2 regions of the Martelella sp. FLE1502 genome follow, and region 1 is predicted to be linked to the other one. Evidence: riboswitches for the same ligand, from Rfam matches in the RefSeq annotation. Region 1 holds a riboswitch; the other holds the start of a gene.
The links. A riboswitch is a leader RNA that binds a small molecule or an ion and turns the genes downstream of it on or off. The one in region 1 is predicted to bind S-adenosylmethionine.
Positions count from the first base shown of each region.

Region 2: another riboswitch for S-adenosylmethionine. It lies ahead of V6767_RS12720 (O-succinylhomoserine sulfhydrylase); the one in region 1 lies ahead of V6767_RS14390 (homoserine O-succinyltransferase).

Region 1 is NZ_JBAKFQ010000016.1:6,150-9,550, reverse strand. Features, by position in the region: gene V6767_RS14400 (heavy-metal-associated domain-containing protein) at 209-412, opposite strand; gene V6767_RS14395 (LysE family translocator) at 561-1,193, shown strand; SAM riboswitch at 1,232-1,309, shown strand; gene V6767_RS14390 (homoserine O-succinyltransferase) at 1,362-2,294, shown strand; gene V6767_RS14385 (aldose epimerase family protein) at 2,352-3,389, shown strand.
Region 2 is NZ_JBAKFQ010000013.1:56,930-60,330, reverse strand. Features, by position in the region: gene V6767_RS12735 (MFS transporter) at 1-232, opposite strand, end outside; gene V6767_RS12730 (YggT family protein) at 365-655, shown strand; gene V6767_RS12725 (2'-deoxycytidine 5'-triphosphate deaminase) at 695-1,783, opposite strand; SAM riboswitch at 1,854-1,931, shown strand; gene V6767_RS12720 (O-succinylhomoserine sulfhydrylase) at 1,965-3,149, shown strand; gene apaG (Co2+/Mg2+ efflux protein ApaG) at 3,203-3,401, shown strand, end outside.

The DNA.
Region 1 (3,401 bases):
TAAAGCAGCCTCCCAGAACAGTGAGGGCGTTCGCGGTGATAGGCTCCCCCCTCACTGTCGCTGTCGCGACATCTCTCCCCTCCGGGGCGAGAAGATTGGGGGGCTATGCGAAACAGTTATCTGCGATAGCCCTGCCCTCAAGGGGGGAGATTGTTGGCTGCGGCGTTTTCGGATCAAGACAGCCCAGCCATAATCGGCTGGCTCCGCCTCAGCCCTTCACGTCGTAGCCGGCATCCTCGACGGCCTTTACCGCCTGCGCGCGCGTTGCGGGCGCAGCCATTTGAAACCTGGCTTCGTGGCTATCGAGGCTGACCGCCACGTCGGAAATGCCCGGCACGGCGGAAAGCGCCTTGGTCACGGTGGCGACGCAGCCGCCGCAGCCCATGCCTTCAATCTTCAAGGTCTCGGTCATTGCCATTCTCCTTCTGGAACCTGTTGCGACAGAGATGGGGCTTCCAGTTGCTGGAAGGTCAAGGGCGGTGCGGCGATTTTTCTTGTCACCACGCTTGAAAACGATCTCGACCTCTGTCTTTGCTTGCCGAAACAGGAGATGAAACGCCATGGACCTGCATATCTGGCTCGCCTTCGCCGCCGCATCGACCGCGCTGCTGCTGATCCCCGGACCGACAGTCCTGCTGGTGCTGAGCTACGCTTTGAGCCAGGGCCGGCGGGTGGCGCTGGCGACAGTCGCCGGCGTCGCGCTCGGCGATTTCATCGCCATGACCGCTTCGCTTGCCGGTCTCGGCGCGCTGGTGCTGGCCTCGGCGCAATTGTTCATGGTGCTGAAATGGATCGGCGCGGCCTATCTCGTCTATCTCGGCTTCAAGCTGTTTCGCAGCAAGGGCGTCGGCGATGCCGTGCCCTCAGCGTCGGAAGCCACCCTCCCGCCCCGGCATGTTTTCACCCATGCCCTGATGGTGACCGCGCTAAACCCGAAATCGATCGTGTTCTTCATCGCCTTCGTGCCGCAATTCGTGCAGCCGCAGGCGCCGCTTTTCCCGCAATTCGCCATCCTGATCGCGACCTTCGTCACGCTTGCCGCCCTCAACGCGCTCGCCTATGCGCTTGCCGCCGACAGGCTCCGGCAAAAGCTCGCCTCCCCCCCCGTCACCGCCCTTCTGCCCCGCCTCGGCGGCGGCGCGCTGATGGCCATGGGCATTGCCACGGCGACATGGCGGCGGGCGGCGTCATAAGCCGGAATGTTGACGCCTGCCCCGCGCGGCGCTATTGACTTCTTCCTCGTGGTGATTTGGCCGGCCGGCTTGCAGCCACGTTAAACAAGTCGCTAAAGGGCCGAGCGAGCGGAAGCCCCCGGCCTGCGATTTGTACGCGGCCGGTTTTCTGTTTGTATGGATGTGAACATGCCTATCAAGATTCCAGACACACTGCCCGCCTATGAAACGCTGATTGCGGAAGGCGTGCGGGTCAAGACGGAAACGGTTGCGGAGCGGCAGGATATCCGCCCGCTGCACTTCGGGCTGCTCAATCTCATGCCGAACAAGATCAAGACCGAGCTGCAGTTCGCCCGCCTGCTCGGCGCCTCGCCGTTGCAGATCGAACTTTCTCTCATTCGCGTCGGCGGCCACAAGGCCAAGAACACGCCGATCGAGCATCTGCTGTCGTTCTACAATACCTGGGACGAGGTCGCCGACCGCAAGTTCGACGGCTTCATCATCACCGGCGCGCCGGTCGAGACGCTCGCCTTCGAGGAAGTCACCTACTGGGATGAGCTGAAGGAGATCCTCGACTGGACCACCACCCATTGCCACTCGACGATGAACATCTGCTGGGGCGCGATGGCGGCGGCCTATCATTTCCACGGCGTCGCCAAGCATCTTCTCGACAAGAAGGCCTTCGGCATCTATCGCCACCAGAACCTGAAGCCGGCCTCGGTCTATCTCAACGGCTTCTCCGATGATTTCCAGGTCCCGGTGTCGCGCTGGACGGAGGTGCGGCGCGCGGAACTGGCGAAGGCTTCCGGCATGGAGATCCTGATCGATTCCGAGGAGGTCGGACCGTGCCTCGCGCATGAGGAATTCGCCAACCGGCTCTACATGTTCAACCATATCGAATATGATTCGAACTCGCTCGGCGACGAGTACCGGCGCGACGTTGCGGCCAATGTGCCGGTCGACCTGCCGCACAATTATTTCCCTGGCGACGACCCCGAGCGCACGCCGCAGAACCGCTGGCGCTCGCACGCCCATCTCTTGTTCGGCAACTGGATCAACGAGGTCTACCAGACGACCCCCTATCATCTGGAAGAAATCGGGAACGGTCGGGAGGGCGCTTGAAGCTCTCCCCTTTCCGGCGCAGTATCGCGCCGCAATGACATTTCGCGGAGAAAAACAATGAACACGCCCCAGGACTTCGGAAAAACCCGAGACGGACAGGCGGTGCAAAGGGTCACGATCTCCGGCGGCGGGTTGACCGCCAACATACTCAACTGGGGCGCGGTGGTGCAGGATTTGCGCCTGGACGGTCATCCGCACGCGCTGGTGCTGGGCTTCGAGACGTTCGAGAATTACCTCGACTATTCGCCCTATTTCGGCGCAACGCCCGGCCGCTCCTCCAACCGCATCGCCGATGGCCGCTTCACGATCGACGGCACGGAATACCAGGTTGACCGCAACGAAAACGGCATTACCAATCTCCATGGCGGCAGTGACGGCACCAGCGTCAGCCTCTGGGAATTCGAGGAGATCGGCGAGGATCGGGTGACGCTGAAGATCGTCGACCGCGACGGTCGCGGCGGCTTTCCCGGCAATTGCACGATCCGCGCCCATTTTCAGCTCAAGCCGCGCGGCGTGTTCTCGGTGGTCTACGAGACCACAACAGACAAGCCGACGATCGCCAATATCTGCAATCACAGCTACTTCAATCTCGGCAATGGCACGGACACGCTGGAACACCGGATCATGATCGCCGCCGAGCATTATCTGCCGACCGATGAGCGCCAGATCCCGACCGGCGAACTGGCGCCGGTGGCGGGCACGCCGTTCGATTTCCGCAAGCCCCAGCCGATGAAACGGGAATATCCGAACGGGCGGCAGGCGCTGTTCGACCACAATTTCTGCCTGTCATCGGAGCGCATGGAAAAGCGGCCGGTGATCAGCGTGCGTGCACCCTCTTCCGGCGTTACCATGGACGTGCTGACGACAGAGCCCGGCGTGCAGTTCTACACCGCCTTCAAGCTGGACGAGACGCCCGAAGGGCTGAGCGGCTTTCCCTACGGCCCGTTCGCCGGCTTCTGTCTGGAAACCCAGGTCTGGCCAGACGCCGTCAACCATCCGGGCTTTCCAAACGCCATCCTGCGCCCGGGCGAGACGCTTCGGCAGGAGACGGACTATGTCTTCCGCAAAAGCGAGACGAAAAAGGCCCCGGCCTAAGGGCCCAGGACT
Region 2 (3,401 bases), on a different contig from region 1:
AGCGGTCGGCGACTGTGCCGGTCACCAGCGTCAGAAGCAACGCCGGCAAAAACTGGAACAGGCCGATCAGACCGAGATAGAAGGCGTTGCCGGTCTCGTCATACATCTGCCAGCCGACGGCGACGGAAACGATCTGGACCGCGAACGTGCCGAGAAACCGCGAGAAGAAATAGAGCGAATAGCCTTTGTGGCGGAAGGCATCGAAGCGGGCGCCGGAGGGGGACAGGGTCATCTTGGATAAGCTTTCGGGAGACACAATGCGCTGAGGGCGCAACCGGCAATAAATACCGGACAAAACCCACCGCCCCTTGCTCGTTTAGAATTGAATGTCTAAATGTTTGCAAGGAAAAAACGGGAGTCCTTCATGATCGCGCTGTTCGAGACGATTTACTACGCACTTGAAATCTATAAGTGGGTGATCATCGCCAGCGCTATCTTCTCCTGGCTCTATGCCTTCAATATCATCAATGCGCACAGCCCGTTCATCAATTCGATCGGGCGCGGGCTCTACGCGGTCACCGAGCCAGTCTACCGGCCGATCCGCAATTTCCTGCCCAATCTCGGCGGCATCGACATCTCGCCGGTGATCGTGCTGTTGATCGTGTTCTTCCTGCAGCGCCTGATCCTGACCGGCGTCATGCCGCGGCTCTACTGAGCCCGCCCGCAAGGCCCGCCGCAACGCAGAGTTGGCCGCTCAGCCGGCCCTGAAATGCTTGGAAAGCTTGAGGCCCTGCGCCTGATAGTTTGAGCCGAGTCCCGCGCCATAAAGCGTCTCGGGCATTTCCAGCATGTTCTCATAGATCAGCCGGCCGACGATCTGGCCGTGTTCGAGGATGAACGGCACCTCGTGGCTGCGCACTTCCAGCACCGCCCGCGCGCCCTTGCCGCCGGCGCCCGCATGGCCGAAGCCGGGATCGAAGAAGCCGGCGTAATGCACCCGGAACTCGCCGACCAGCGGATCGAACGGTGTCATCTCGGCGGCGCAGAGCGGCGGAACGTGCACGGCCTCGCGCGAGACCAGAATATAGAACTCGTCGGGATCGAGGATCAGTTCGCCCTTGCCGCGCCCATGGATCGGCTCCCAGAAATCCAGCACGTCGTAGCCGGCCTTGCGGTCGACATCGATCACGCCGGTATGATGCTTGCCGCGATAGCCGACCAGCCCCTCACCCGCCAGATCGATCGACAGCGCGATCCCGCCGCCGGAGACATTCGGCATCTCGCTTGCCACCAGCGTTTCGCGCTCGTGCAGCGCCAGAAGGGCGGACTCGGTGAGCACGGATTGCCCCGTGCGAAAGCGGATCTGCGACAGCCGCGACCCCTGCCGGACGATGATCGGAAAGGTGCGCGGCGAGATTTCAAGATAAAGCGGGCCCTCGTAGCCGGCCGGGATGATATCGAATTCCTGCGCGTAGTCGGAGATCACCCGGGTGAAGATATCGAGGCGGCCGGTGGAGCTTTTCGGATTGGTCGAGGCCGACAGCCCGTCCTTAAGCTTCAGCGCCTCCATCAATTCCACGATATAGACGCAGCCGGTCTCCAGCACCGCGCCCTCGGTGAGGTCGATCTCGTGCAGGGAAAGGCGCGAAAGCTTGTCTTCGACCTTGTGGCCGGGGCCCGGCAGGAAGCTTGCGCGCACGCGATAGGCCTTGGCGCCGAGCCTCAGATCGAGGCTTGCCGGCTGGATCTGGTCGTGGTCGCGCGGTGCGGCTGCAATCAGATTACCGTTCTCAAAAAGGCTGGCGATCGCGCGATCGGCCAGAATTCCGGGCTTTTGTGACATGTTTTGCTCCTGTTGCGCGACAAAACCAAGCTTTCAGAATTGACGCAAGCGCTTATAGGGATTATGCCGCCTTTATACCCGTGGTGATTTGGCCGGTCGGCTTGCAGCCACGTTAAACAACTAGCTAAAAGGCCGGGTGAACCGGTCCCGCGCGACCGGTTTTTTTGTTTGGAGATCAAAGATGAAGAATTCCTGGCGTCCTCAGACCAAGCTCGTTCACGGCGGCAGCCTCCGTTCGCAATATGGCGAAATGTCGGAGGGCATCTTCCTCACCCAGGGCTTTCTCTATGAAAATTCCGCCGCCGCCGAGGCCCGCTTCAAGGGCGAGGAAGAGGGCTTCATCTACGCCCGCTACGGCAGCCCGACCAATGCGATGTTCGAGCAACGCATGTGCGCGCTGGAAGGCGCCGAGGATGCCCGCGCCACCGCCTCGGGCATGGCCGCCGTTTCCGCGGCGATCCTGTGCCAGTTGAAGGCCGGCGATCATATCGTCGCGGCCCGCGCTCTTTTCGGCTCCTGCCGCTGGGTGGTGGAGACGCTCGCTCCGAAATACGGCATCGAATGCACGCTGGTCGATGGCCGCGACCTTGCCAACTGGGAAGCCGCGATCCGGCCCGATACGAAGCTGTTCTTCCTCGAAAGCCCGACCAACCCGACGCTGGAAGTGGTCGATATCGCCGGCGTCGCGGCGCTTGCCAAACAGGCCGGCGCCCGCACCGTGGTCGACAATGTGTTTGCCACCGCGCTTTACCAGAAGCCGCTGGAGCTCGGCGCCGACATCGTCGTCTATTCGGCAACCAAGCATATCGACGGTCAGGGCCGCGTCCTTGGCGGCATCGTGCTGTCGTCGAAGGAGTGGATCGAGGAGGAGCTGCAGGATTACTATCGCCATACCGGCCCTGCCCTCTCCCCGTTCAATGCCTGGCTGCTTCTGAAGGGTCTCGAAACCTTCCCGCTGCGCGTGCGTCAGCAGACCGAGACCGCGGGCCGGATTGCCGATTTCCTGGCCGACCAGAAACAGATCGAGCGCGTCATCTATCCCGGCCGCGATGACCACCCCCAGGCCGAGATCGTGAAGAAGCAGATGGCCGCCGGCTCCACTCTGGTCGCGTTTGAACTGAAGGGCGGCAAGGACGCCGCCTTCGCGCTGCAGGACCAACTGGAGATCGTCTCGATTTCCAACAATCTCGGCGACGCCAAGAGCCTGATCACCCATCCGGCGACCACGACGCACAAGAACCTCGCGGAGGAAGCTCGCCTCGAACTCGGCATTACCGGCGGCACGATCCGGTTCTCGGCCGGCATTGAGGACACCGACGATCTGATCGAGGATTTCGCCCAGGCCCTTGCCAAACTGCCGGTCTGAGCCACATTGGCTTCACGGGCGGTTAAGCCGCCCGGGGCCTACAGGGAGAACCAGTGCACTACAGGGCGATCACCCACGAGATCGAGGTCAGCGTCAGGCCAAGCTTTCTGGAAAACCACTCCATGCCGGAGGACGCGCATTTCGTCTGGGCCTACGAGATCGAGATCGCCAATCACCGGAGAGACCGGATCGAGATCGTCTCCCGCCACTGGACGATCACCAATGCCAGCGGCATTGTCGAAACCGTGTCGG